One region of the Staphylococcus simulans genome, then DNA from elsewhere that is predicted to be linked to it. Evidence: riboswitches for the same ligand, from Rfam matches in the RefSeq annotation. Region 1 holds a riboswitch; the other holds the start of a gene.

The links. A riboswitch is a leader RNA that binds a small molecule or an ion and turns the genes downstream of it on or off. The one in region 1 is predicted to bind lysine.
Positions count from the first base shown of each region.
Region 2: another riboswitch for lysine. It lies ahead of MUA87_RS05875 (amino acid permease); the one in region 1 lies ahead of MUA87_RS07120 (aspartate kinase).

Region 1 covers NZ_CP095100.1:1,498,005-1,513,998, reverse strand. Annotated here, with positions in the region: gene MUA87_RS07125 (ABC-F family ATP-binding cassette domain-containing protein) at 1-961, shown strand, start outside; lysine riboswitch at 1,215-1,391, shown strand; gene MUA87_RS07120 (aspartate kinase) at 1,479-2,681, shown strand; gene MUA87_RS07115 (aspartate-semialdehyde dehydrogenase) at 2,761-3,750, shown strand; gene dapA (4-hydroxy-tetrahydrodipicolinate synthase) at 3,752-4,636, shown strand; gene dapB (4-hydroxy-tetrahydrodipicolinate reductase) at 4,636-5,361, shown strand; gene dapD (2,3,4,5-tetrahydropyridine-2,6-dicarboxylate N-acetyltransferase) at 5,386-6,105, shown strand; gene MUA87_RS07095 (M20 metallopeptidase family protein) at 6,225-7,388, shown strand; gene MUA87_RS07090 (alanine racemase) at 7,385-8,461, shown strand; gene lysA (diaminopimelate decarboxylase) at 8,463-9,731, shown strand; gene cspA (cold shock protein CspA) at 9,965-10,165, opposite strand; gene msaA (regulatory protein MsaA) at 10,517-10,825, opposite strand; gene MUA87_RS07070 (acylphosphatase) at 10,984-11,253, shown strand; gene MUA87_RS07065 (5-bromo-4-chloroindolyl phosphate hydrolysis family protein) at 11,269-11,907, shown strand; gene MUA87_RS07060 (toxic anion resistance protein) at 11,907-13,034, shown strand; gene MUA87_RS07055 (diacylglycerol/lipid kinase family protein) at 13,160-14,080, shown strand; gene brnQ3 (branched-chain amino acid-like transporter carrier protein BrnQ3) at 14,138-15,481, opposite strand; gene MUA87_RS07045 (vWA domain-containing protein) at 15,707-15,994, opposite strand, start outside.
Region 2 covers NZ_CP095100.1:1,256,096-1,272,089, reverse strand. Annotated here, with positions in the region: gene MUA87_RS05875 (amino acid permease) at 14-1,501, opposite strand; lysine riboswitch at 1,590-1,765, opposite strand; gene thrS (threonine--tRNA ligase) at 1,823-3,766, opposite strand; gene dnaI (primosomal protein DnaI) at 4,086-5,006, opposite strand; gene MUA87_RS05860 (replicative helicase loading/DNA remodeling protein DnaB) at 5,008-6,438, opposite strand; gene nrdR (transcriptional regulator NrdR) at 6,438-6,911, opposite strand; gene MUA87_RS05850 (glyceraldehyde-3-phosphate dehydrogenase) at 7,056-8,078, opposite strand; gene coaE (dephospho-CoA kinase) at 8,238-8,852, opposite strand; gene mutM (bifunctional DNA-formamidopyrimidine glycosylase/DNA-(apurinic or apyrimidinic site) lyase) at 8,879-9,751, opposite strand; gene polA (DNA polymerase I) at 9,767-12,397, opposite strand; gene pnpS (two-component system histidine kinase PnpS) at 12,490-14,208, opposite strand; gene MUA87_RS05825 (response regulator transcription factor) at 14,205-14,921, opposite strand; gene icd (NADP-dependent isocitrate dehydrogenase) at 15,095-15,994, opposite strand, start outside.

The DNA of each region.
Region 1 (15,994 bases):
CTTAAATAACGTATGTACACATATTGCTGATTTAGACTTCGGTAAAATCAAAGTGTATGTCGGAAACTATGACTTCTGGTATCAATCAAGTCAACTTGCTCAAAAAATGGCGCAAGAACAAAACAAGAAAAAAGAAGAAAAAATTAAAGAATTACAAGACTTCATTGCACGTTTCTCTGCGAACGCTTCTAAATCTAAACAAGCAACAAGCCGTAAGAAACAATTAGAAAAAATCGAGTTAGATGATATTCAACCATCATCTCGTCGTTATCCTTTCGTGAAGTTTTCACCAGAACGTGAAATCGGTAATGACTTATTATTTGTAGAAAACGTATCAAAAACAATTGACGGTGAAAAAGTCTTAGATAACATTTCATTTACAATGTTCCCTAACGATAAAGCTGTACTTGTTGGAGATAGCGAAATTGCGAAAACAACATTACTTAAAATTTTAGCTGGAGAAATGGAACCAGATGAAGGTACAGTTAAATGGGGTGTGACAACTTCACGTACGTACTTCCCTAAAGATAACTCAGAATTCTTCGATGGTGTGAATATGACATTAGTCGACTGGTTAAGACAATATGCACCTGAAGATGAACAAACTGAGACATTCTTACGTGGTTTCCTAGGTCGTATGTTATTCAGCGGTGAGGAAGTGAAGAAGAAAGCAAGTGTCCTTTCAGGTGGAGAGAAAGTACGTTGCATGTTAAGTAAAATGATGCTTTCAAGTGCGAATGTTCTCTTAATGGATGAACCAACAAACCACTTAGACTTAGAAAGTATTACTGCAGTCAACGATGGATTGAAATCATTCAAAGGTTCAATCATCTTCACATCACATGACTTTGAGTTTATTAACACAATCGCAAACCGTGTGATCGACTTAAACCCACAAGGTGCCCTTTCTAAAGAAATCAGTTACGAAGAGTACCTAAAAGAAACTGGTGTATTAAGCTAGAAATTATGCAGAGGTTAGGTGAAAAATCCTAACCTCTTTTTCTATGTTTAATCCCTACAGTTCCGTCTATATAGAGTATATAGCTAAAAAATTGATAATAGACGATGAAAAAAACAAAGTATAAATTACACTTAATTAGTAAATACTTTCGGAATTTAGGCTTTTTTCAGTAAATTTCCAAAAATCATATATTTCTGGTTTACATCTCAATGGTAACTATGTATAATGTGATACATACTAATTAATTGAATAGTTTTTTTGATGAGGCGCATCAATCATAAGTACTTGCCACGCCTACTGTCTGTTGCAGTTGGTAAGGAAAGGGTGAGATGCCGAAATAATCATAAATGCAGAGTTATGATTGTTGGACTTTCAGGTTAAGAGCTAAGGGTCTGTCATTATTATCAAATAATGGAGTGCATCACTTGTATATAAATTTACGAGCAAGTTCGCATTCCGGACTTGCTCTTTTTATATATGTGATTCTCCCCTACTATCGAGGAGGATATGTAAAGCAATGAAGAGAAGTGTTTTAAAATTCGGCGGTTCGTCTGTCAGCGATTTTACGAAAATTAGGAATATTGCTGAAATGCTGAAAAATAGAATTGAAAATGACGAACAACTTATTGTCGTGGTCAGTGCAATGGGAAAAACAACTGACCAATTAATGGAAAATGTAGCTGCGCTGACCAGCGAACCAAAACAACAAGAGCTTGCCCTCTTATTAACAACTGGTGAACAGCAAACTGTTTCCTACTTGTCTATGGTGCTAAACGATATAGGCGTTCAAGCAAGAGCCATGACAGGATATCAAGCCGGAATTAAAACAGTTGGACATCATCTCAAAAGCAGGATTGCAGAAATCAACCCTGATACTTTTGATAAAGCATTTGAAACGCATGATGTACTTGTTGTAGCCGGGTTCCAAGGTATCAATGATGAACTTGAATTGACTACGCTTGGCCGAGGTGGTTCGGATACGACAGCAGTTGCATTAGCAGCAGCCAATCAAACACCATGTGAAATTTATACAGACGTTGACGGTGTCTATGCGACTGACCCTCGTATTTATAAAGATGCCAAACGTTTAAGTGTAGTTTCTTACGAAGAAATGATGGAAATGAGCGCACTGGGTGCTGGGGTTTTAGAAACACGCAGTGTCGAACTCGCAAATAACTATAACATTCCATTGTATTTAGGAAGAACGTTATCAAATGTGGAAGGAACGTGGATTATGTCACAAACAGAAATACTAGAGAAAAAAGCAGTAACGGGCGTAGCTTTAGATAGCAAAATGATGCATGTCACTATCAGCTATCCCCTATCTGATAATAAACTCTTAACAGATTTATTTACTTTACTTGAAGAAGGACAAGTCAATGTTGATATGATTTCTCAAATCGTCAACCTTGAAGGGTTACAGCTCTCATTTACAATTAAAGATACTGATTTGACACAAATCAAAGGTATTTTTAACAAATTGTCAGAAAGTTATCAAGCTTTAGATTATAATTTAAATGATGCCTACGCAAAGATTTCCTTGATTGGATCAGGTATGAGAGATATGTCAGGTGTCGCATCGAAAGCTTTCATCAGTTTAATTAATGCAGGTATTCCGTTCTATCAAACAACGACATCTGAAATCAGTATCTCTTATGTTATCGATGCTGATAACGGAGAACGTGCAGTCAAACAACTTTATGAAACATTTGATATTTAAAAGTTGGAAAGCAGCAAGAATCAGAAACTCAAGAAAGAATTAACGACTTTCTTAAATAATAATATGGAGTGAATTGAATATGACAAAATTAGCAATCGCAGGTGCAACAGGTTTAGTAGGAAGCAAAATGTTAGAGACAATCGATCGTAAAAATATTCCATTTGATGAGCTTGTATTATTTTCTTCAGCAAGATCAGCAGGAAAAGAAATCGAGTTTCAAGGTAAAACATATACAGTTCAAGAACTAACAGAAGACGCTGCAAGCGAACATTTTGATTATGTATTGATGAGTGCTGGGGGCGCTACAAGTGAACACTTCTCACCTATTTTTGAAGAAGCGGGAGCCATTGTTATCGACAACTCAAGTCAATGGAGAATGCACGATGATATCGATTTAGTCGTACCAGAAGTCAATGAACCTAAATTTACAAGAGGTATCATCGCAAACCCTAACTGTTCAACAATCCAATCAGTGGTACCTTTAAAACCATTACAAGATAAATATGGTTTAAAACGTGTTGCTTATACAACATATCAAGCAGTATCAGGTTCAGGTTACGCTGGCCGTGAAGATTTATTAAATGGAGAAAAAGGAGAAGAACCAAAAACTTATCCTCATCCTATTTATAACAACGTGTTACCTCACATTGATGTCTTCTTAGAAAATGGTTATACAAAAGAAGAACAAAAAATGATTGATGAGACACGTAAAATCTTAAACTTACCAGACTTAAAAGTAACAGCAACTTGTGTGCGTGTACCTGTACAAGACAGCCACAGTGTTGAAATGGACGTTACTTTAGATAAACCAGCGACAGTAAAAGAAATTCAAGAACTATTTGAAAACGATGATCGTGTTGTCTTAGTAGACAATCCAGAAAATAATGAATATCCATTGGCTGTTTATTCTACTGGTAAAGATGAAGTCTTTGTCGGTCGTATCCGTAAAGACGATTCATTAGATAATACATTCCATATTTGGGTAACATCAGATAACTTACTTAAAGGCGCAGCATTGAATACAGTCCAAATTTTAGAACAAGTTTTATCAATGAAAGGAGTTTCTTAATATGAGTCGTTTATTTGAAGGAGTTGGGGTAGCTCTTACGACCCCATTCACAAATAATGAAGTCGATTATCAAGCATTAGAGAAACATGTTAATTATTTATTAGACAATAATATTCAAGCGATTATTGTAAATGGTACAACTGCAGAGAACCCTACTTTAACTGAAGATGAAAAAGAAAAAGTATTAGAAGCAGTTATTAAACAAGTGAATGGCAGAGCAACTGTTATTGCTGGTACAGGTACAAACTCAACTAAAAAATCTTTAGATGCTTCATTACGTGCTAAAGAATTAGGTGCAGATGCAATTATGCTGATTACACCTTACTACAATAAAACAAGCCAACGTGGTTTAATCGCCCACTTCACTACAGTGGCAGATGCAGTAGAACTACCTGTTGTTTTATATGATGTACCATCAAGAACAAATATGAGAATTGATGTAGAAACAATGGTTGAGTTAGCGAAAAATCCTTATATTGTAGCATTGAAAGATGCGACTAATGATTTTGAACATCACCGTGCGTTAAAAGAACGCTTAGACTTATCTGAGTTCTCATTATATAGCGGTAACGATGACAATGTTGTACGTTATTACGCTGAAGGCGGCCATGGTGTAATTTCAGTTGTCGCAAACGCGATTCCTGGTGATTTCCAAGCACTTTATGAAAAAGCAAAACGTGGCGAATCTATTGATAAAGATTTCGAACCAATTAACCGTTTGTTAAATGCGTTATCAGTAGATGTTAACCCTATCCCAATCAAAGCACTTACTGCTGTTGAAGGATTCGGTAACTACGAAGTACGTTTACCGTTAGTGACTTTAGAAGAATCAGACCGTAAACAACTTGAAGAAGCATATGCCAAATATAAAGCAGGTGAACTTTAATGAAAATTTTGTTAATCGGATATGGTGCAATGAACAAACGTGTGGCACGTTTGGCTGAAGAGCAAGGACATGAAATTGTAGGTGTTATCGTTCCAGATCCTGAAAATGACTATCCCTACCCTACTTATTCACAAATCAGTGAAGCAAAAGATGCTGAAGTAGCGATTGATTTCTCTAATCCGGAATTATTATTACCGTTATTAGACCAAGATTTCAAATTACCAGTTGTTGTAGCTACAACGGGTGAAAAAGAAAAAATTCAAGAAAAACTACAAGCATTAAGTAAAGACATGCCAGTCTTCTTTAGTGCAAATATGAGTTATGGTATCCATGTCATGACAAAATTATTAGAAGTTGCCGTACCACTTTTACAAGGTTACGATATCGAATTAATCGAAGCACATCATAATAAAAAAGTAGATGCACCAAGTGGTACATTGATTAAATTGTTAGATGTTATCAAAGATATTAAAGAAGTAAATCCTGTCTATGATCGCTCACAAACAACTGAACGTAGAAAACCTGAAGATATCGGAATTAGTGCTGTTCGTGGCGGTACAATTGTTGGTGAACATGAAGTATTGTTTGCTGGTGTCGATGAAACGATTGAATTAACACATCGTGCACAATCAAAAGATATCTTTGCGAACGGTGCAATTACAGCCGCTGAGCGATTGGTTTCTAAACCAAATGGGTATTATACATTTGATAATTTAAATAATTAATTAAACAAAGGAGAGGTTTTTACCATGGCAAAAGATTTAACAGCTGAGGAGATTATTCAATATATTAGTGATGCGAAAAAATCAACACCACTAAAAGTTTATATTAACGGAGCGTTCAAAAACGTAGAATTCCCTGAATCATTTAAAGTATTCGGCGGAGAAGATTCTAAAGTGATTTTCTGTGAAGCAGATGACTGGGATAAATTCTATGACGAATATCAAAACTACATTGAAGATGTAGAAATTGAAATGGATCGTCGCAACTCTGCGATTCCACTAAAAGATTTACGTCATACAAACGCGCGTATTGAACCAGGTTCATTCATTCGTGAACAAGCGATTATCGAAGATGGTGCAGTTGTGATGATGGGCGCAACAATCAACATCGGTGCGGTAGTCGGCGAAGGTACGATGATCGACATGGGTGCGACATTAGGTGGTCGTGCAACAACAGGTAAAAATGTACATGTCGGTGCAGGTGCTGTATTAGCAGGTGTTATCGAACCACCAAGTGCTTCCCCTGTTGTAATTGAAGATGATGTATTAATCGGTGCCAATGCAGTTATCTTAGAAGGCGTTCGTGTTGGTAAAGGCGCAATTGTTGCTGCAGGTGCAATTGTGACACAAGACGTTCCAGCCGGTACTGTAGTTGCAGGTACACCAGCGAAAGTAATCAAACAAACTTCTGAAGTTGAAGATTCTAAACGCGAAATCGTATCTGCTTTACGTAAATTAAATGACTAATCAAAAACCAGACGTTAACAACTATTAAATAAATCAAAAAAGGCGTATCGTGTGCGTTTTGCAGAGCCTCACATACGCCTTTTATACATATTATTAAGTAAGACAAAAGGAAGGATATTATGACACAAACTGAATTAGAATTTGTAACACAACATCGTCGCCATTTACATCAAAACCCAGAACTAAGTTTGGAAGAATACGAAACAACGAATCATATCATCGCTTTTTTAGAATCTATCGGCGTACCTTATGAACGTCCTTTAGAAACAGGTGTCGTTGCACACTTAAAAGGTAACGGTAATCATACAATTGCGTTTAGAGCCGATATTGATGCTTTACCGATTGATGAAGAAAATGACATCGACTTTAAAAGTTCAAAAGCAAATGTGATGCATGCGTGTGGACATGATGGCCATACAACTGCCCTACTCTTATTTGTCAGACGATGCAAAGCTTTATTTGACAAAGGCGAATTACCGCAAAATGTAGTGTTTATTTTTCAACCTGCTGAAGAAACAGGCGCAGGTGCTAACCGTTTGATCAAAGCTGGTGCATTTGATCATCATCCAATCGAAGCGGTTTTTGGTATCCATGTTATGCCGTTTAATGATGAAGGCACTGTAACAATTATGAATGAAGAAATTACTGCGAGCGCTACAGAATATCGCTTCTTCTTAAAAGGACAATCTAGCCACGTTGCGAATAAAGAACAAGGACGCTCATGTGGTGAAGGTTTAATCCATGTATTAAACCAAGTGAGTCAAATTCAACAATATCATTTGAATGGTTTACAAAGAAATATAGTTCATATTGGTCGTTTTAATGCTGGTGAAGCGATTAACACAGTCCCTAGTCAAGGTTACTTAGAAGGTACAATTCGTACGTATGACACAAACGATCTACAAGCAGTAAAAGACCAAATGTCTAAAATTGCACAAAGTGTACAATTATTATTTGGTGTTAATTGCGAAGTGAAGTTTGAAGAAGGTTACCCACCTACTTTTAATGACCCTACTTTACATGATGGTGTCGTTAAAGCTTTAAAAGATGCGGACTTTAATGTAGTAGAATTAGAAAAACCTTATTTATTCGGTGAAGATTTCAGTTTCTATAGCCAAATTGCGCCAAGTTACTTTGCTTTTGTCGGTATTCGTAATGAAGCAAATGACTGGGTACATGGTTTGCATACACCGAAACTTAACTTCGACGAAGCACAATTAATCCGTATTGCGGATTATTATGAAAATCTATTATTCCAATATGGCAAGGAGGTTTCTTCATGACAGCAATTTGGTCGGTAAACCGTCAACAATTTATAGATAATGCGAAAAAAGTACGTCATAACCAAAATTTAATGGCCGTTGTGAAGAACAATGCTTATAACTATGGGTTAGAATTTTCTGTAGAAGCCTTTTTAGAAGCTGGCATTGATACATTCAGCACAACTTCACTTGCTGAAGCTATTCGTGTCAGAAAAATTGCGCCAAATGCGACGATTTTTTTAATGAACGCTGTTTATGATTTTGATGCGGTAAGAGATAATCATATTCACATGACCCTGCCCTCTTTAACTTATTACTATCAATATAAAGAAGAGTTACAAGGTATCCATGTTCACTTAGAATTTGAGAACTTACTTCATCGTTCTGGGCTTAAAACCATACAAGAAATTAAAGAAGTACTTGAAGATCATGCGAATAACCAAAATGAAGATCAGATGATTATCAGTGGTTTATGGACACATTTTGGTTACGCAGATGAATTTGATGTTCCTGAATATGGTATTGAAAAACAAGCGTGGGTTGACGTTGTCGATGCATTACTTTCTGAGGGATATCATTTTGATTTAATTCATGCACAAAACAGTGCTTCATTTTATCGAGAAGAACAACAACTTTTACCGCATCACACGCATGCACGTGTCGGTATTGCTTTATATGGCTCAAGACCTTACAGCAGCTTATCAGAAGACGTTATCAGTCAATCACTTACTGTTAAAGGTAATGTGATTCAAGTCAAAGATGTAAATAAAGGTGACTATTGCGGCTATAGCTTTGCGTATGAAGTCGAACAAGATCATACAAAACTTGCGGTTGTTGATATGGGTTACGGTGACGGTATTTTAAGAACCAGAGCTAAACACGAAGCCATTATTAATGGTAAACGTTACCCTATCAAAGCTTTGATGATGAGTCATATGTTCGTTGCGGTTGATGAAACCGTTACTGCACAAGATGAAGTGATACTATATAATGAAGATATGCGTATTGATGAATATACGTTTAAAGGTGTCGGCGCGAACTCTGAACAATTAAGTGCGCTAAACCATGATTCTTTGATAAAGGAGATTCGATAAAATGGTTGTAGAATATAAAAATGGTAAATTAACAATGGGTGGCACAAGTTTAGAAATGATTGCTCAAAGCTTCGGTACCCCACTGATTGTTTATGATGAGGACCAAATCCGTAATCAAATGCGCAGATATAAAGAAGCATTTGAAGCTAGCGGCCTTGATTATAATATTTCATATGCTTCAAAAGCATTTACTTGCCTACAAATGGTTAAGCTTGTACAAGAAGAAGGATTAAGCTTAGATGTTGTATCTGAAGGTGAACTTTATACTGCTTTAGAAGCCGGTTACGACCCAGCAAACATCCACTTCCATGGTAATAACAAAACAAAACACGAAATTCGTTATGCATTAGAAAGTAAAATCGGTTATTTCGTGATTGATTCTTTAGATGAAATCGAATTAATTAATAGATATGCATCAGAAACAGCTGATGTTGTACTACGTGTAAATCCTGGTGTAGAAGCACATACCCATGAATTTATTCAAACGGGCCAAGAAGATAGTAAATTTGGTTTATCTATTCGCTATGGTTTAGCAGATCAAGCGATTGAAAAAATTCAAAATAGCGATAAATTAAACTTAAAAGGTATCCATTTCCATATTGGTTCTCAAATTGAAGGCACAGAAGCAATGATTGAAACAGCTAAAATTGTGATTAAATGGTTAAAAGATTTGAATTTAGAAGTGGATTTACTAAATATTGGTGGCGGCTTCGGTATCCGTTATGTTGAAGGTGATGTCAGCTTCCCTATCGAGTCAGGTATCAAAGAAATTACAGATGCTTTAAAAGATATTGCGAAAGAAGCAGATTATCCACTACCAACAATTGGTATTGAACCAGGACGTTCTATTGTGGGAGAATCTGGTGTAACGCTTTATGAAGTCGGTACAATTAAAGAAATTCCTGGTATTAACAAATATGTATCTATTGACGGTGGTATGAGTGATCACATCCGTACAGCATTATATGGTGCAAAGTATGATGCCTTATTAGTTAATCGTGATGAAGAAGCGGACGATACAGTCACTATCTCTGGTAAATTATGTGAGTCTGGCGATATTATTGCGCGAGATGTGAAATTACCTTCATCTGTTCATCGTGGCGATTACCTTGCGATATTATCAACAGGTGCATATCACTACTCTATGTCATCTAACTATAACCAAATGCAGAAACCTGCAGTCTTATTTGTGAAAGATGGTAAAGCAAGAGAAGTTATCAAACGTCAATCACTACGTCAATTAATTATTAATGATACAAAAGTAAAATAAATCATAAATGTAAAAAACGAACTGAGATGAGATCAGTTCGTTTTTTGTATTATACGAGATTTACTAAATTAACAGAAGAAAAATCACTCTTTTCCAAGAAACAACAATGTATCATTATCTTAATTTTCCCTTCCGTTTTATATTGGGGATAAAGCCAAAAAAGGAAAAAGACAAAGAAAAAAACACTTTACAAAGTGTAAAGTGTTTAATAATCAATAAAAGCCATCTATTAATTATAGTTTAACAACGTTTGCAGCTTGAGGACCGCGGTCGCCTTCAACTACTTCAAATTCTACTGATTGACCTTCTTCTAATGATTTGTAACCTTCTTGGTTAATTGCTGAGAAGTGTACGAATACATCGTTTTCTCCTTCAACTTCGATAAAACCGAATCCTTTTTCAGCGTTGAACCATTTAACTGTACCTTGTTTCATAATTTGTGAAACCTCCAAGACTAAAATTCAATATGCTTATTCGCATATTACAAAAAATACTTACGATAATTAGAGTATTGTAAAACCACAAAAGTAAATCTTGATATCTATATCATTCTAATCACTTTTCAACAGTCTTATGTATATGCTGCAGGTGGATTAATAACTGTTCATGACTCAATATAAATCTTACGATACCACCCTTAGTTGCAGATCACGCAAAAGCAATGTTATCGGTATGTTCTATATGTGTTTGAGCTAAATATTCTTTGCAATATGGAATAAAACTATTGCTTAAAACCCATTATAGTGCATTCCCCATATCATTGCAATACAAATAGTAAAAAATAATTAGTCAATAATTGGGAGGTCGTAATATACTTCGTTATTATATAATACGATAAAGCTATAAAATATTTGCATATCTTCATCGCAATCTTCACAAAACCCCATATCACAATTATTGTAGAATGCATAAATGTTGTACTTACCTTTTATGAAATTATCAAACTTCATTTTAGACAAACAAATCAGTTCTCTGTATTTTTTAAGCATATCCTCATATTGTTCAAATTGAAATTGTTCATAGATATTATCGCGCCAATCATCGAACAACCACCATCCCTCATAGTCAGCTCTGATTATATTGACTGTCCACACTTTAAAATCCCCTTTTTAGAAAATCATTTCTCTTTATATTCTTAACTATTGAAGAGATAATTTCAAGAAATGTGTTTGTATTTATAGATATTGGGTTGTGTAGTAAATATTAGTTTTTTGCCCTGAAAATTCGTATAATAAAACAAAGAGGTGATCTTATGCAACGTAGAAAAATTCAAGTATTTGGACAAGTACAAGGTGTCGGATTCCGTTATTTTACTGAACGCCTTGCACAAAAATATCATATTACAGGAACAGTACAAAATGTTGAGCAATATGTAGAAATATATGCCCAAGGTGAAGAACAAGAACTCGAACAATTCACACAAGCGATAATCGAGGGTGCTTCCCCTGCTTCCAATGTCACAGACTACAACATTGAACATCTAGATACAGATTCATCTTTAGAAAGATTTAGAACTATTTAAAAAGGAAGATGTAAATTGAGATATTATATTTCTCGAATTTATGGAACACTTGTAGGTGTTCCAGCTGCTATTGTCGCTTGGCTCACAAGTATTTATGCATTCGATATATTATTTGTATATGATTTAGGAATTGGTATTGCAGCATTCTTTGCTTTTTACCTTCCTACTCAATTTTTCACATCCAAAAAATATTTAAATGAAATAGGATTAACACGAAGAGACTTTAGATTTGTGCGTCACCATTTAAATAATGCGCAAACAAAAGTTAGAAAACTACTAAAATCCTTTATCAATGTGCGATCAATAAAAGATTTCAAGCAAGTTAACGAAATTCATAGGTTAGCACGAACGATATATTTTACGGTGAGACAGCAACCACAAAAGTTCTTTATTGTTGATAGCTTTTTCTATTCGCACTTAGACAATGCGTTGAACTTGATTGAAAGCTATACAAGATTGGCAAAAATGCCAGCAAAATCTAAAGAAGAAAAACAAAAGTTAGAACAAACACGTATTACCTTAGATGAAGTTAAAAGAACTTTAGTTGCTGATTTAAAGCGATTAAATGAAGAAGACTATACACGTCTTGATGTTGAAATGGAAATGAATAAAATAGAGCAACAACGTCACTTACAAAGAAAGGAGCATGATTAATGGCTAACGAAAATGAAATGCCGACACATCCAGAGTTACAGAGCCAGATTTCAAATGACCAGACACTCATGGAGGCTAATAAAGATTTCACGCCAGAACAACAAAAGAAAATTCAAGAGTTGGCAAATCAGATTGAACCGATGAATTATGACTCACTGATGAAATTCGGTTCTAATGCACAATCTAGTATGTCGACTTTCGCACATAAAATGCTGACTGAAGTAAAGTCTAAAGATACAGGCCCTATCGGAGATACATTAAATCAATTAATGGTAAAACTTAAAGAAGTACAACCCGATGACTTTAAACAAGAAAAAGATTCTTTCATAAAGAAAATTTTTAAACGCGCTAAAGCTTCTGCGAATGAAATTTTCTCAAGAATGCAATCAGTTGGCTCTCAAGTAGACCGTATTTCTGTTGAATTAAAAAATCATAAAGATGGATTGAACAGAGATATTCAATTATTAAACGGTCTATATGATCAAAATAAAGACTACTTTGAAGAACTTAATCTTTATATTGCAGCGGCACAAGAAAAGAAACAAGCAATCTTAGAACAAGAATTACCTGAGAAAAGACAAAAGGCATATGAATCAGGCAATCAAATGGATATTCAAGAAGTAGCTGATTTAGAACAATTTGCGGATCGTTTAGATAAACGTATCTACGATTTACAGTTATCTAGACAAATATCACTACAAACTGCACCACAAATTCGTATGATTCAAAATGTGAACCAAACACTTGCCGAAAAAATTCAAAGCTCAATTTTGACAAGTATTCCATTGTGGAAAAACCAAATGGCTATTGCGTTAACATTGATGCGTCAACGACAAGCAATGTCAGCCCAACGTGCAGTTACTGATACTACCAATGACCTGTTAACTGCGAACTCAGAGTTGTTAAAACAAAATGCAGTGGATACTGCTGTTGAAAATGAACGTGGAATTGTTGATATTGAAACATTAAAATCAACACACGAGAATATTATTGAAACAGTTGAACAAACATTGCAAATTCAAGCTGAAGGTCGTGAAAAACGTCAACAAGCTGAACAAGAATTGCAACATTTAGAAGCGGATATGAAAGACCGCTTATTAACAATGAAAGAAAATAAAGTACAATAACAAACAAAAACGATTATCTCCCCTACCGTTTTGGTGAAAGATAATCGTTTTTTCTTTTGTATGATTGAACAATATTAATTTTTGGGTAAGTATAACGAGATAAGTTCAAAGGAGTCTGGTAACTAATGACACGACACTTCAATAAAGGTGTTTTGTTTTATCATCAAGCTGCAGGTCAAGGCAACCTGTATAAATCTATTGGACAAGTAACAGAAAGCTTAGTTCAAATGTGTGATGATTTAACAATTAAATTAAGTAAAGAAGAAGGAGATATTAAAAAGTTTTGTGATACTGTAGCACAAAATGATGACCATTCATATGATATCTTCTTTATCTTAGGCGGCGATGGTACAGTTAATGAGTTAGTAAACGGCGTCGTAAAAAATGAGTTGAATATTCCTATCGGCATTATTCCAGGCGGAACGTTTAATGATTTTGCTAAAACATTAAATTTGGCTGCTAGACCTGTACAAGCAGCACAACAATTGCTTGAAGCTAAAGTGAAATCTTTTGATGTATTAGATATTAATGGTCATATTGCGTTAAACTTTGCCGGAATCGGTATGATGGTAGAAAATGCAGAAAATGTAGATTCAAACAGTAAGAAAGTTTTTGGTAAGTTAAGTTATATCTTTACTACTTTAAAAGTAATTGCTGATCCTGAAACCTATAAATATGAAGTTAAAGCAAATGGTGAAAGTTATTCAGGAGAAACATCCATGATTCTCATCGCAAATGGTAATTTTGTCGGTGGAAGCAGAATTCCTTTAGAAGACTTATCCCCTTGCGATGGTAAAATGAATATCTTCCTATTCAAAAATCATAATATGAGTTTAATTAAGGATTTCTTCCACGTGAAAGACAGTATGAATTGGAATGATATCACTGAGAATATCACATTAGTATCCACTGATGAAGCAACTTTAGAAACGACTCCAAATACTAAAATGGACATTGATGGAGAAATATTATTTGATACGCCTGCTGAAATTAAATTGTTAAAAGACAAAGTAAAACTATTGTATGTAGATATAGAAAACGAATAAGAATAGAAAACGGGAGTGTACGTATGGTTTGTACACTCCCGTTCTAGATTTATAGAATTATTCTTTTTCGTAAACGATTGGTTTTTGATTTTTTGCGCCTAAGCTGATTAAGTACCCGATAATTACAGCTACAATCGCAATTGGGAACCATTCTAGGCTGTTGCTAGCAAGTGGTAATTTGCTCCAAGCTCCAAAATGAATCCATTCTTTAGCAACCGCTACACTAATTAATGATGTAATTGTAATCACAATAATTGTAAATTGTTGGACGATTGGTTTCATTGGAACAAATCGTGCCATCAAAATTAATAATACAGTTGTAATTCCGATTGGATATAAAATCATCAATACTGGAATTGAAAGTTGAATAACTTGGTTTAAACCTAAGTTAGCAAGTACTAAACTGATACCAGTAAAGCCTAATACATAAGCTTTGTAAGAGATTTTAGGGAAAATACTATTGAAGTATTGACTTACTGATACTACAAGTCCACATGCTGTTGTTAAACAAGCAAGTGCAACGATGATACCTAATAAGTATTTACCAAATTCACCATAACCAGTTCCGGCAATTGTAGTCAGTAAGTATGTACCGACGTTTTGGTCATGTGCTGCTAAATCTTTTAATTTCTCTGGAGATACAACCATATGGTTACCGATATAACCTAGAGAAATATAAATGAACATTAAACCAGCTGCTGCAATTACACCTGCCATTGCTGTTTGTTTGAAGATTGTATCAGCATGTGTCACTCCTGTTGCTTTAACTGCATTTACTACAATCATAGAGAAAGCAATTGCGGCAATTGCATCCATTGTAAGGTAACCTTGTGTAAAACCTTGAGAGAAACCAGTTAATGTTGATGTATATGCTTCTGTACCATGGCTAGATGGATTACCACCGAAATCCATAAATCCTTTGATAATCATAGCAATGATTGTAATCAACAATGCTGGCGTTAATAATGAACCGATACGGTCTACCATTTTACCGGGACTCAAACAAAGATATAATACTACTGCGAAATAAATAACTGAGAAAATAAATAACGCAATTGGGCTGCTTGTATTAATGATCGGTGTAACAGTCATTTCAAATGATGTTGACGCTGTACGTGGAATTGCGAACAACGGTCCGATTGTTAAATAAATAGCCACTAGGAATACTACTGAGAAAATAGGTGATATTTTATTAAATGATCCGATATAACCTTGTTTATCTAAAGCACCTACTACCACACCTAATAACGGAAGCCCGATTCCCGTTAATACAAATGCGAGAATAGCTGGCCAGAAATAATGACCGCTATCTAGTCCTAAGTTTGGTGGGAAGATAAGGTTTCCGGCGCCAAAGAAGATGGCAAACAAGGTAAACCCGATAATCCATGTGTTTTTATTCATTTTGATGTGCTCCTTCTGTTACTATAAATCTTAAATATTGCTTTATTTTAGCATAATGCACTAGGAATTGCCATATAAACTTTCAGAAAATTTAAAAAGTATCACGCGAAATTTGTTACATAATCAGTGAAATATGTCATTTTACTAATTTTAAAACAAAATAATACGCATACAATCAACAAGATAATGTCTTATTGTGTTTTGTATGCGTATTGTATAAGGTCTTTAGACAGACTTCAATAATAGTTTTTTCAATAAAGGTGAAAGTTGACTCGGTAAGTTCTCAACACCTTCTACAAATAAAGCGTATTGTCCATAAATATTATGGATGGTACGTTCAATATCTTCGGTAATTTCTTCTTGACTTAAGAATACGTTAAATATCTCAACACCATATTTTCTAGCTTCTTCAACAGCTTCGTACGTGTCAATAATACCATCTTGATCGTAATTATATGCTGAAGGTTCACCATCAGAAAAGATGATTAAAAATTGTTGGTGATGCGGTCTGCT
Region 2 (15,994 bases), 240 kb from region 1:
AAAATTTTTAACTTTATTTAAATTGGCTCATATCCACGTCTTGACTTAAGTCAACTTGTTTCAATGGAATTTTTTTAGTTTTATATCTGATTTTATGATACAAGAAGAATGCTAAGAAAACTGGAATACCCATGTAAGTGATAATGAAGCGATTTGGATCAAAATCACCTGTTTTAATGAAATCAACATCTTGGCCGATAATAACAATCACACATAAGATACCTGCGAAAATCGGACCGAATGGGAACCATTTAGCTTTGTATTTCAATTCATGTTTATCATAATTTTGGACTTTAAAAGCACGTCTGAATCGGTAGTGACTGATTGCAATACCAACCCATGCGATAAAGCCTGTCATACCACTTGCTGCAACGATGTATTCATATGCATCACCGCTTAAGCGTTGTATTAAGAAGATTAATACTGTTACGGCGCCAGTTGCGATTAATGCTAAGAATGGCACACCATGCTTTGTAGTTTTACCAAATGCTGATGCTGCAAGTTTATCTTTACTCATAGAGTACAACATACGTGTTGATGCGTACATACCAGAGTTACCTGCTGATAATACTGAAGTTAAGATAACTGCGTTCATAAATGATGCCGCAAACGCTAAACCAGCATTTTTAAATACTAATGTAAATGGTGATGTCGCGATGTTATCTTCTCCGCCCATCAATGCTGGATGAGTATAAGGAATAATCATACCAATTACAAAGATAGCTAAGATATAGAATAATAAAATTCTCCAGAATACTTGTTTAATTGCTTTTGGTACAGCACGTTCAGGATTTTCTGATTCCCCTGCTGTAATACCGATTAACTCTGTTCCTTGGAATGAGAAACCAGCAATTAAGAATACACCTAAGATTGATAATAAGCTTCCGCCTAAATTACCACCTAAAATCGGGCCGTCACCAGAAGTAAATGTTTCAAATCCGATGAATTTACCGCCCATGATACCGACAATAGTAAGTAAACCGATACCAATAAAGACAATAACTGTTATTACTTTAATTAATGCAAACCAATATTCACTTTCACCATACACTCTAACTGATAATGAGTTTAAAGCGAAGATGATGATAAGGAAGAGTACACTCCATGCCCATGCAGGAATGCCTTTCATTGGATCCCAGTACTGAATCACTTGCGCTGCAATAGTTACGTCAGCTGCTACAGTGATAACCCAGTTAAACCAATAGTTCCATCCTAAAGCAAAGCCTAATGATGGGTCTACAAATCGTGTTGCGTACGTACTGAATGAACCAGATACTGGTAAGTACGTTGCCATTTCTCCTAATGATGTCATCAAGAAGAACACCATAATACCGATAACTGCGTAGGCGATTAATGCGCCGAGTGGTCCAGCATCATGAATTGCACCGCCAGATGTAACGAATAATCCTGTTCCGATACATCCCCCGATGGCGATCATGGAAATATGACGGTCTTTCAGACCTCTTTGGATGCCTGCATCCTGATTAGATTGATTGTTCATAATCGATTCCTTTCTTTAGTATAGAGGCTTGCATGAATACAAAAAATGATGGCCGCTACAGATATGCGACCATCACTTGAAATTTATCATATACGGTAGCACATCACATTATGTGACAGTCCAGTTCCTATTCGGAAACTGACCCAAAATACAATAGTTATGGCTATTGTAAATTTCGGCATCTTTGCCTTTAACTTATTCAACATACGCTCCAATAAAGCTTCTGATAAGCAACTCATCAAAGATGCAACCTCTAACACTTTTTTAATATTTAATTAACTACATTGTAATATACCTTAATTCCAGACTGATTTCAAGGTCTTAATTCGAACGTTGTTTTTTTAGACGAATTTCATCGACTAAATTCCAGATGAATTCATCTTTTTCTACAGTTTCTTGATCTTTAGAACCATATTTACGCACGTTCACTTCATTGTTTTCAATTTCTTTGTCTCCAATTACAAGTTGATATGGGATTTTATGCATTTGTGCTTCACGGATTTTATAACCCATTTTTTCATTACGATCATCAATTTCTACACGCACACCTTGTGATTTTAATTCATCTTGGATTTGACGTGCATAATCATAATGTAAGTCCACATTAACTGGGATGATTTCAACTTGCATTGGTGCTAACCAAGTTGGGAAAGCCCCTTTAGTTTCTTCAGTTAAGAATGCTACGAAACGTTCCATAGTTGATACCACACCACGGTGGATAACTACTGGACGGTGTTCTTCACCATCTTTACCGATATAAGCTAAGTCGAAACGTTCTGGTAATAAGAAGTCAAGTTGAACTGTTGATAAAGTTTCTTCTTTACCCATAGCTGTTTTAACTTGAACGTCTAATTTAGGACCGTAGAATGCCGCTTCCCCTACCGCTTCTTCATACGGTAAGTTCATTTCATCTACTGCTTCTTTCAACATTGCCTCAGCTTTGTTCCACATTTCATCATCATCGAAATATTTCTCTGTATCTTCTGGATCACGATAGCTTAAACGGAAGCTGTAGTTTTCGAAACCAAAGTCTTTGTAAACTTCTTGAACTAATTCAACTACACGTTTGAACTCTTCTTTAATTTGATCTGGGCGTACGAAAATGTGGGCATCATTTAAAGTCATACCACGTACACGTTGTAAGCCTGATACCGCACCACTTGCTTCATAACGATGCATTGTACCTAATTCAGCAATACGAATTGGTAATTCTCTGTATGAATGTGGTTTATTTTTATAAATCATCATATGGTGTGGGCAGTTCATCGGACGTAAAACCATTTCTTCAGTTTCGTCCAATTTCATTGGCGGGAACATGTCATCTTGGTAATGATCCCAGTGTCCTGAAGTTTTATATAAGTCAACATTAGCTAAAACAGGTGTATAAACATGGTCATAGCCTAAACTAACTTCTTTATCTACGATGTAACGTTCAATTTCACGACGAATTGTTGCACCGTTTGGTAACCATAATGGTAAACCAGCGCCTACTAATTGACTGTTCATAAATAAGTCTAATTCTTTACCGATTTTACGGTGGTCACGTTCTTTACGTTCTTCAAGCATTTTTAAATGTGCTTTTAATTCTTTTTTATCAAAGAACGCTGTACCATAAATACGTTGTAACATTTTATTGTTGCTGTCACCGCGCCAATATGCACCTGCTGTAGATAATAGTTTGAACTCTTTGATTTTTGAAGTAGATGGTACGTGTACACCACGGCATAAGTCAGTGAATTCACCTTGTGTATATAGTGTCACATTTTCATCTTCAGGAATTGCATCGATTAATTCTTGTTTATACGGATCGTCTTTAAAGAAGTCTTTCGCTTCATTACGGCTGACTACTTTACGTTCAATTTTATGATTTTCATTTACAATTTGTTTCATTGTTTTTTCGATTTCAGGGAAATCATCTGAAGAGATTTTAGCATCAGTATCGAAATCATAGTAGAAACCGCCTTCAATGACAGGACCTACTCCGAATTTCACGTCGCCATACAAACGTTTTAATGCTTGTGCCATTAAATGCGCTGTAGAGTGACGTAACACTTCAAGTGCTTCTTCACTGCCAGGAGTTACGATTTCAATTGATCCATCTTCTTCAAGTGGACGAGTCAAATCAACCATTTGTCCATTAAATTTACCTGCTACTGCTTTTTTTCTTAACCCAGGACTGATTGATTGTGCGATTTCTTCAGTAGTAATGCCTTTATCAAATTCAGAACTGTTGCCATCTGGAAATGTAATACTAATTTTGTCCATTCATAAACGCCTCCATTTATAATCTTCACGTAAAACAAAAAGAACCCCGCCCTATAAAGGGACGAGGTTCTCGTGATACCACCCTAGTTTAAGAAACAGAACATTCCCATGATACTGTTTCTCATCTCTGCATAAGATAACGGTCTTGAGCCGGATATCCATTACGAATATCATTTATCTAAAAGGGAGTAACATATTAGTATGTTAACTGCTTTCTCATCACCAGCAATTTTCTGTATAACAGTGAAAAACATGTCATATCCTTTAATGTTTACGTTGATTTAGATTTAATTCTATTATAACTCATTTTCAAAAAATATCAATCATCACGATAATTCTCGCCGACTAATTCATAGGGTTCTGCTAAAGATTTAATACGTTCCATAATTCTAGCAGCTTTTGTCTGTTCAGAGCCATCTCGCGTCATCGCTAAATGGTGTTCTAAAGCTTTGAAATCAAAGTTTGAGCTAAAGAATGTCGGCAACTCTTGTACCATTCTATAATGCAGTAATGGTCCGATGACTTCGTCACGCACCCAAGGTGTGACTTCTTCTGCACCGATATCATCTAGCATGAGGATATTCGCTTCTCTGACCACTTGTAATTTACGTTCAAATGAACCATCTTTAAATCCATTTTTTAACGTACGGATGAATTCAGGTAGGTATACAATCGTTGAAGGAATCAGTTTGGACTTCAATTGATTGGCAATCGCACCTAAAATAAAGGATTTACCTGTACCAAAAGAACCATATAGATATAAACCTTTAACACTTTCTCCTCTTACGATTGCTTTACATAATTCATCAGCTTTCATAGCTACATTTAAACGTTCACGATTATCCATATAAATATCTGCTAATTTAGCATCTAACGTATCTCTCTGCATATGATGTGAAGTGATTAAATGTGCTTCTCGTTGTTCTTGATCGTGTTTGATTTTGCATGGACATGGAAGGTATTTGATTTTAATTCTGTTATGTTCAATATAGAGTTCAGGTACATGACCTTTAACAAAGTTAGGACAATCTTTGAATTCATGGCCATCATAATGTTTTTGCTGGTCTTTATATTCTTGCAAAATATTCAAGTCTTCTTCAATCATCCGATTCGTTACTTCAGATTGATGTTCTTCTAGGAAGCGTTTAACGTCAGGATCATTAATTACATCTCTTTTGATTTTCTCAAATCTTTTTTGAAAATCTGGAGATGTCTGCATGATATTGCTGAAACGTTTCATATTATTCATCCTCCTTCCATGTTTCTTTTAAGTGTTGTAAAAAGGCTGCACTATCTTGCGCGAGAGATTGGTCGGTTGAAGCGGATGAACGTTTTTCACCTTTCTTACGACGTTTTTCATGTTCTCGATTCAACAGCCAATCAGGTGTAATCTCTTTTGATACAGGATTTCTTCTATTATTAAAGCGTTTTGGACCGCTTTGTTGTTGATAACTTTTAGTTTGACGTGCTTGTTCATCCTTTTTCAACTTCATCACATGATGATAGGCTTCTTCTGCAGAACTGATTTCCAATTTTTTCCAGTTTGATGCAATCTCTAATATATACTTTTTAGTCAATTTCATCCCACTGTTTAACATGGCGTATTGTAATAACATATTAATTACACCAAACGGTAATTGTTCTCGCACGATTATGTCTTCTATCATATATTTTTGTTGAGGTGTCGGTTCTGAACCCGACCACCCTGTCAACATATCAATCGGACTTAAATTATCCATTAATTTAAACCATTGTTTAAACTCTTCATCTGTTTGAGGAATAGAATTGATTTCTATTTGTGCCTCTTCTGCAGTTTCTGGTCGAACAGGTTCTGCTTGCGCCTCTAAAGACGGCAATTGATTTTCGTGTTCAATCGCATAAAACGCACGCGCTTGTTTACGCAATTCTTCAAACGAAATTTTTTGTGCACTTGTCAGCGATTTTAAAATCAAATTCTTCATCCCTTCCGGCGTTATACCGTATAGCACAGCGAGTTGTGTAATGAGATGTTTCGTTTTTTCTTCTATTATTTCTGCACTGACAAAATGATTGCTTAGTAATTGATACAACAATTCGAAGTCAAAGTGAACACGGTCTAAGTTCATACCATCGTATTTTTGTGTTTCTGTTATTTGATGTGTCGTATCTACCTTATCTAACGCATGATTGGGTACTTTAAAAACATCTGTAAAATTTCTTGTCACTTCATGATAATTTGATAAATCAACTTGTGTCGATTCAAAATAACGACGTAATTCATGGAAACGTTTACCCTCAACTTCTTTATAGAGATAAACAGATAACATAGGATCATTGAAAAATGTTTTAGGTGATGGCGGATCGACTAACAAATACACAAATTGTGATTGATTTTCATCATGTTTTGCATAGGTTTTAATCAGTCCAATCGCTTCCAAACGATTCATTTCTTCTCTGAATTGACCTAGGTTTAATTTCAACTCACTCATAATCACATAATGTGTATAGTCTTTTTGTTGTTTAACCTCTGCAAACTGAGAAAGATAATGATACACACCGATGGCTGTTGTGCCAATAAGTGGTGTAAACAAACGGTTCAATACTTCGAGTTGAGATGCAGAAAGTTTTTGTGCTTGCAGCACTTTGAATGGATCTTGCGGACGTAATCCAAAGTCATTTTGACTCAACTTCATCAAGATTCACTCCGTTTATTCTTTTCTTGTAAGATGCCTTGCATAGATTCAAGCAATTGATCGACATCTTTAAATTCTTTATATACAGAGGCGAATCTTACATAGGATACTTGATCCACATGCATTAATAAATTCATCACATGTTCGCCAATTTCTCTTGAAGAAACCTCTGCATGGCCTTCATCTCTTAAACGCCATTCTACTTTACTTGTAATATCTTCAAGCTGTTGATAACCGACTGGTCTCTTTTCACACGAACGAACGAGCCCATTCAATATTTTGTCACGTGAAAACTGCTCACGTGTGCCATCTTTTTTCACTACGATAAGCGGACTCATTTCAATATGCTCAAATGTAGTAAAACGAGTGCCGCAATTTTCACATTCACGACGTCTGCGAATGGCATTGGCTTCATCAGCATGTCTAGAATCTATCACACGAGAATGCGTAGAATTACATTTAGGGCATTTCATTCATTTTCACCTCTTTAATTGATTACGCCTATTATACTATAAAAGTGCAAGTCACAAAAGAAAGGAAGCCAGCACATAAAAAAACCAGTTAATCAGAGCCCTACTTCTGATTAACTGGTTAAAAATTTATGACAGCAGTTTCAATTAAGCTGTTGCTTTTTCTTTTGTTTTTAACAATTCACCAATTTGAACTGCAATATCAACAACGCGGTTAGAATAACCCCATTCATTGTCGTACCATGCAATCACTTTAACTTTCTTGTCATCCATTACAAGCGTTGACATTGAATCAACGATTGCTGAGTTAGGGTTTGTGTTAAAGTCAACTGATACTAGTGGCTCATCTGAAACAGCTAATACACCTTCTAAGTCAGCATCTTCAAATGCTTTGTTGACTTGCTCAGCTGTTACATCTTCTTTTAAGTCTACTACTAAGTCTACTAATGAAACGTTTTTAGTAGGAACACGAAGTGCCATACCATGTAATTTACCTTCTAATTCAGGTAAAACTTCTTTCAATGCTTTTGCAGCACCTGTTGAAGTTGGGATAATACTTTCGTTACAAGAACGCGCACGGCGTAAATCTTTGTGTGGGTTATCAATATTTTTTTGGTCGTTTGTAATCGCATGTACTGTAGTCATTAAACCATTTTCGATTCCAAAGTTGTCGTTTAATACTTTTGCTACTGGACCGATACAGTTTGTCGTACATGAAGCATTACTAAAGATATCGAATTCTTCAACATCTAAGCTGTCATCGTTAACGCCTTTAACAACCATTTGTACGTGACCGCCTTTTGAAGGACCTGTTAATAAGACTTTTTTAGCGCCTGCTTTAATATGTGCATCCGCTTTGTCTCCGTGATTAAATTTCCCAGTCGCTTCTATGACAATATCAATATCTAAATCTTTCCAAGGTAAATTTTCTGGATTACGATCTGAAACTAATTTAATATCATGACCATCAATACGAATACCATTTTCTGTCGGTTCTACATCACCGTCATATTTACCATGTGTTGTATCGTATTTTACTAAATGTGCAATCGTTTCTGGAGGATAACTCGCATTAATTGCCACTACATTTAAATCATCATTTTTAGAAGCAATACGCAAAACCATGCGCCCAATGCGTCCCATTCCATTAATTGCAATATTCGTTGTCATAAAAAGCACCCCTCGTTTTATATGTGTTATACTTTATGGAATCAGTATAACATATTCACGTTAAAATGAAAGCGTTTTAGCAAAATAATTAAAAAAATTACTTATCACTAATGATAAGCAATTTTTTGTATTCATGTTCAGATTAAAATCATATTCACATTAAACCTCTTCAGAACTTTGAATATAACCTTCCTCCATCAACAATGCTTCAAGGTTTTGTTTAAGCTCTAGCAACGTACCGCGATTATCAATAACACGATCTGCCATACGACGTTTTTTGTCGATAGAGATCTGACTATATACACGCGCTTTCGCTTCTTCTTGTGTTAAGTCATTACGTTCCATTAAACGTTCCACTTGAATACTTTCAGAAGCATAGACTAACCATGTTTCATCAACAGTATCTTGAAGGTTATTTTCAAATAATAATGGAATATCCATAATTACATTGAAGCCTTCTTTTAAATAAGCTTCTTTTTGTCTTTCCATTAAATCTCTCACGATAGGATGTATGATTTGGTTTAATTTCTCTCGCATTTTGTCATCATTAAATACGATTTCACCGACGTATTTGCGATTCATTTCACCATTTTCATCTATCGCTTCATCGCCAAATACTTGGCGGACTTGTTCTAAACCTTCAGAACCTTTTTCTACCGCTTCTCTTGCCGCAATATCCGCATCCACAATTTTAAAACCATGGACTGCAAGCAATTCAGATACAGTAGATTTACCTGTTCCGATTCCGCCTGTTAAACCAATTACTTTTTGCATAATCTAATCTCCCTCGTTCAATTTATTTATTTTTGACAGTTTGGACAAAAGTGACTGTTTCTGCCACCTATCACTTCTGTCTCAATCGGACCGCCACATACAGGACAGATTTTCTTTTTATATACATTTAAATACTCCTGCATATGTCCAGTTTGACCATCTGCATGGCGATAATCAGAAATGCTGGTTCCGCCTTGTTCAATACCTAATGTTAGAACAGCCACTACTTCATCAAATACACGCTTTTGCTCTTGTTTCGTTAAAGTATTAACTTTGCGTTTTGGATGAATACGTGCATTAAATAAAGCTTCACAAGCATAAATATTACCGCAACCTGCAATAACATGATGATCTAAGATAACTTGTTTAATCGGCTTATTCTGATACTTCGGCAATGCTAATTGTTTTTGATAGTGTGTGTATGCATTGTCATCAAAAGGCTCTGGAGCCATCTTTTCAAATGACGTGTATGCTGTAATATCATCAACATTTTTAATTTCACCAAAGCGTCTAATATCAGAAAAGATTAATTGTTTGCCGTTACTAAGTTTGAAATTGACGTGCCAATGTTTTTGATAATTCGGTACAATAATCTCCGTTAAGTCATTGACTACGAAATAGCCACCAGTCATTCCTAAATGACTGACTAATACTCTTTTATCTTCATCTTTCTCTAAATATAAAAGAATATATTTACTTCTGCGTTCCACACGTGTAATTTTATAGCCTTCTGTACGATTTTTAAACATCGGCAAATCAATTTGTTTAATAATTGTGTCTCTACCGCTCGCTTTTCCATCGATGACTTTATCCGAGAACTCAACACTTTCAATAATTTGATTGATCACAAAGGGTTCAATCCCTCTTTTAACGTGCTCTACTTCTGGTAATTCAGGCAATTTGCGACCTTCTTTCTATTTTGCATCGTACCATGTTGGACCATAGTTAGTATCCACTTGTAATGGTACTTTTAATTCAATGGCATTATCCATAATATCTTCAATAAATTCACTGAAAGCTTCTACCTCATCTTTTGGCAGTTCAAAAATCAACTCATCGTGTACTTGCAGTAATAAGTGTGCATTGAAATCTGTTTCTTTCACAGCTTTATCATAATTAACCATTGCTAGTTTGATAATATCTGCAGCACTGCCTTGAATTGGTGTATTCATAGCTGTTCTTTCTGCAAAACTGCGTTGATTAAAGTTTCTGCTTGTAATATCAGGGATATATCTGCGACGGTGTAATAATGTTTCTACATAACCTTTTGCTTTCGCATCTTTAACGATATCACTCATATATTGTTTAACGCCTGGGAAACTATCTAAATAATCATCAATAAATTTCTTCGCTGCTTTTCTCGTAATACCTAAACTTTGGCTTAAACCATAATCACTAATGCCATATACTATTCCGAAGTTTACAGCTTTAGCTTGTCGACGCATTAAACCATCTACTTCGTCTGCTTCTACACCAAAGACTTTCATGGCTGTAGCTGTATGAATATCTCTTCCTTCTCTGAAGGCATTCATCATGCTTTCATCTTGCGTAATATGAGCAAGTACGCGTAATTCAATTTGAGAATAGTCCGCTGAAAGAATAACGTTATCCGCTTCTGCAGGTTTAAAGGCCTTTCTAATGCGGCGACCTTCTTCTAAACGTACAGGAATATTTTGCAAGTTAGGATCGACAGATGACAGACGTCCTGTTTGTGCAAGTGTTTGGTTAAAGTGTGTATGAATGCGATTATCATCTTGTATCACTTTTTGTAAGCCTTCTACATAAGTAGATTGTAATTTAGATAACTGGCGATATTCTAAGATATCTTCGATAATCGGATGTTCGCCTTGTAGTTGTTCTAAAACATCTACTGCAGTTGAGTAACCCGTTTTCGTTTTCTTGATAACTGGTAACTTCAAGTTTTCGAATAATACGACACCCAATTGTTTCGGTGAATTAATATTGAATTCTTCACCTGCTGCTTCATGAATACGAGCAATTAAAGTATCAAGCTTACCTTGAATTTCTCTTTCCATTTCTTTTAGCTCTTCAATATCCGTGTAAATGCCCATTTCTTCCATTTGTCCTAAAATGCGCGCAAGCGGCAATTCTAAGTCATTGAATAAATCTAATTGATTGTACTCTTTCAATGCATCAATCATTACAGGTGTACTCGTATCAATCGCATCCAAAATCGAAGCAATATAAGGATTCAACACATCATCTTCTGGCACTTGTCGTTTTTTGCCTTTACCAAAAACGTGTACTGCTTCAGGTACATAACCTTGGCCATAATCGACAACTACTGAATGAACATCATCAATTGAGCGAGATGGATTTAAAATGTAGCTTGCTAACATAATATCAAACGTAATATTTTTAATATCGATATTCATGCGATGTGCTTCTGCATATGTTTTTTTCGCATCATAGACATACTTTTCTGTTTGTTCGTCTTCTAACCATTTTATTAACTCAGGATAATTTTGAATCTCATCCGCATTAATCACTACAAAGTGTTCATCTGCTTTAAAGCCGAATTTCAAAATATCTGCAGTGAGATAGTCACCTTCATCTACTTCAAAGTGAAGCGCTGCTTGTTTTAATTGATCAAAGTCAATTGAGTTGAAATCTGTTTCAATATCATATGTTCGATCAGATTCAGTTTCAGTATCGGCATCAACATCGATTTGGTTCAACATTTGTTTAAAATCAAGTTCTTTAAACAGTTCAATTTTTTGTGTTTGATCCACTTCATCAGGCAACTTCGTTTCTTCAAGTGTAACTTCAATTGGACTTTCTCTATTAATCGTTGCTAACTCTTTACTCATCAACGCATCATCATGACCGTTTTCAAGTTTTTCTTTTAACTTTTTACCAGATACTTCATCTAAATGATTATAAAGATTTTCAACTGAATCAAATTGATTTAAAAGTTTAATAGCTGTTTTTTCACCGACACCCGCGATACCTGGGATATTATCTGAGCTATCTCCCATTAAACCTTTCATATCAATAATCTGTGACGGTGTTAAACCATTATATTTTTCCGCGATGAATGAAGGTGTGTAATGGTCAACATCTGTCACACCTTTTTTCGTATAGTATATAGTCACGTTATCAGAAGCGAGTTGTGTTAAGTCTCGGTCACCCGTTACAATTATTGTTTCAAAACCTGCTTTATCTGCTGCTTGACTTAACGTTCCAATAATATCATCCGCTTCATAATTTTCTAGTTCATAATGCTTAATATGATATGCATCCAATAATTGTCTGATTAACGGAAATTGTTCACTTAATTCTGGTGGCGTCTTTTGTCTGCCGCCTTTATATTCTTTAAATGTTTGATGTCTGAATGTCGTTTTTCCAGCATCAAATGCGACTAAGAAATGGGTCGGTTTTTCTTCTTTGATAATTTTTTCTAATAACATCGCAAATCCATAAGTGGCATTTGTATGAATTCCTGCACGATTCGTTAAAAGAGGCAATGCATAAAATGCTCGGAAACTTAAACTATTCCCATCAATTAACACTAATTTTTCCACACTATAACCTCCAGAATTGATTTGTTTCTATTTTATCATATGTGACATAGCCACTCATAAAAATAGCGCCGGAATTCCATCCGGCGCATATATTAAGATAACTTAATTGATTTATTTTTATTATCGAAAAATATCACTTTAAACGTTGTACCTACGCCAACTTGACTGTCTATTTGAATACGTCCGTGATAAGCTTCGACAATATGTTTCGTAATAGACAAACCAAGTCCTGTACCGCCTGAATCACGGCTTCTAGCTTTATCTACACGATAAAAACGTTCAAAGATATGTTTTTGATCTTCTGGAGCGATTCCAATCCCAAAATCTTCGACCTCTAAGACACGTTTTTCTCCATCTTTATAGACACGCACATGAATACGACTATCTTGAGGTGAATAGTTAATCGCATTGCTGACGATGTTCACCACAACCTGAGCAATTTTCGATGTTTCGGCATCGATAATCACGTAATCTTCAATATCCGTTTCCAACGTAATATTTTTCTTTTTACCATTTGTATATAAAGTTTTTACGGTGTTTCTCGTTACATCAGATAAATCCACAGGTTCTGTTTCAATTTCTTTTTGTTGTTCAATATGTGATAAGTCTAATAAATCTTCGACCAATGACTCAATACGATTAGACTCTTTCAAAATAATATTTAAGAATTCATCCAACGTCGTTTCATCATTCTTCGCCCCATCAATTAAAGTTTCCGCAAATCCTTTAATTGAAGTGATAGGTGTTTTCAGCTCATGTGAGACATTTGCGACAAATTCACGACGCAAATTCTCTAATTTCTTCAAGCTGGTAATATCGTGAAGAACGACAACCATCCCTTGCATTCTTTTCTTTTTACGAGATAAAATCGGCACACAGACGGTATCAAAATAACGTTCGTGAACATTATTCAAATATACTTTGACTTGTTCATTCATCGTTTTCTCGGTTTTAAAGGCATCGATAATCAATGTATTCAATTTACCTTTGATCACACGATTGTAATTTTGATTCACGACATTTGTTTCAGGATTAAACATTTCATAATATGCTGTATTTGCGATAACAATTTTACCGTATTTATCAATCATTAAAACTGAACTTGGTATATTTTCAAGTGTTGTTTTCAAACGATTTGATTGAATTTTTTGTTCATTATACATTTTTTGTAAACGACGTGCTAATTCATTCGTTGTTACGAATAAGTCTCGCGTTTCTTTCACATTGCTTTCAGGTACTCTGATATGATAGTGCCCTTGTGCTAAGAGTTTCGTCGCATAAGTTACATCATTAATCGGTCTGATATATGTGCGGTTAATGTTTCTAACAATTAAGAAGACTAAGGCAATAATGAATAAACCAATGATCGCAATATATTTCCAAGCTTCAAATTGTAGTTGTGTAATTTCATTATCGTAACCTGTAATTATAATAAAATGATCATTACTAATATATTTATAAGTAAATCTACGATTGTCATGATGCGTATCATAAAGCAGATTAGATGGATTTCCAACTACATTGATGTTTGGATTTGCGGGAACTTTTTTATCTGATTTAAATAATGTTTTACCTCCATCATTGCTATGTATGGATATTGTAAAATTATTTAAGTGTGCGTATTCTTTTAAAGCCTCTTCATGATGTGCTTTGTATGTCTTGTTGATACGCTCAGCATCATGCTTCAAGTTTTCAGCATCTCTCGATGAAATCGTTGTATAAATCGCATGATTAATCAATAAACCTAAAGCAACAAGACAAGAGATAATCAAGATGGCTAACGTCAGCAGTAATCTTGTGTAAAACTTCAATTTGCAGATTTAGGTCTTTCTAGTTTATAGCCTAATCCACGAACAGTTTTAATAAGCTTCGGCTGCTTAGGGTTTTCCTCTAATTTATCTCTTAAATGACTGATATGCACATCAACAATTCTTGAATCACCAGTAAATTCATAATTCCATACAGAGTTCAACATGTGCTCTCTTGTAATAACACGACCTTGGCGCTCGATTAAATAAAGAAGTAACTCAAATTCTTTAGGGGTCAATTCTAACAGTTCATTATTTTTATATACTTCAAAGTATTCAGGTCTGATTTTGATTGAACCGATGATTACATCTTCACTATCTGTTTCTTCTTCTTTTTGACTGTGAACTTGTTTAGATCTGCGTAAAATAGCTTTTACGCGTGCTACAACTTCTCTTGGTGAGAATGGCTTAGTCATATAGTCATCTGCACCGAGTTCCAAGCCTAATACGCGATCAAACTCATCATCTTTGGCAGTCAACATTAAGATAGGAACAAGATTTCGGTCTGAACGAATCGTTTTACAAACTTCAATGCCATCCAACTTCGGCAACATTACGTCTAATACGACTAAATCTGGTTGTACGGCATTCAGTTTTTGAAGTGCTTCTTCACCGTCATAAGCAACTTCTACTAAATAACCTGCTGTTTCTAAATTGTATTTCAGCAAAGTTACAATGGATTGTTCATCATCGACTACTAAAATTTTTTGTGTCATAGTCTTACCCCCTGTGTATTTTTCATCTTAATTATAACTTATATTTTCAAAAAGATAACATACTACGAAACATCTTTACATAAACTTAACATTCACTTAACAAGTTCAATCATTCAAAAAAATAAAGCTATACCGCCCTTATCAGAGCAGTATAGCTTGAAATCAATTAAGTCTTATAGATTTTTGATTAACTCGTCAGCGAACTCAGAAGTTTTTACTTCTTTAGCGCCATCCATCATACGTGCGAAGTCATACGTTACAACTTTAGATGCAATTGTTTTTTCAATTGAATCTGTAATTAAGTCAGCAGCTTCTTGCCAACCTAAGTGTTCTAACATTAATACTGCACTTAATAATTCTGATGATGGGTTTACTTTATCTTGGTCTGCATATTTAGGTGCAGTACCGTGAGTTGCTTCAAAGATAGCGTGGCCAGTATCATAGTTGATGTTTGCACCAGGTGCAATTCCGATACCGCCGACTTGTGCTGCTAATGCGTCAGAAATGTAGTCACCATTTAAGTTCATAGTTGCTACTACATCATACTCAGCAGGACGCGTTAAGATTTGTTGTAAGAAGATATCAGCAATTGAGTCTTTGATAATGATTTTACCATCTGCAACTGCTTGATCTTGGATTTTGTCCGCTTCTTCTTTACCTTTTTCATCTACTAAGCGATCATGTTGTTGCCAAGTGAATACTTTATCACCGAATTCACTTTCAGCTAAATCATAACCCCATTGTTTGAATGCACCTTCAGTAAATTTCATGATATTACCTTTGTGCACTAATGTAACTGATTTACGATTGTTATCAATCGCATATTGGATAGCTGAGCGTACTAAACGTTCAGTACCTTCTTTAGATACAGGTTTTACACCGATACCAGAAGTTTCAGGGAAACGAATGTTTTTAGCACCCATTTCATCTTGTAAGAAATCGATTAATTTCTTAGCTTCTGGCGTACCTTCTTTAAATTCGATACCTGCATAGATGTCTTCAGTATTTTCACGGAAGATAACCATGTCAGTGTCTTCTGGACGCTTAACAGGAGATGGAACACCTTTGAACCA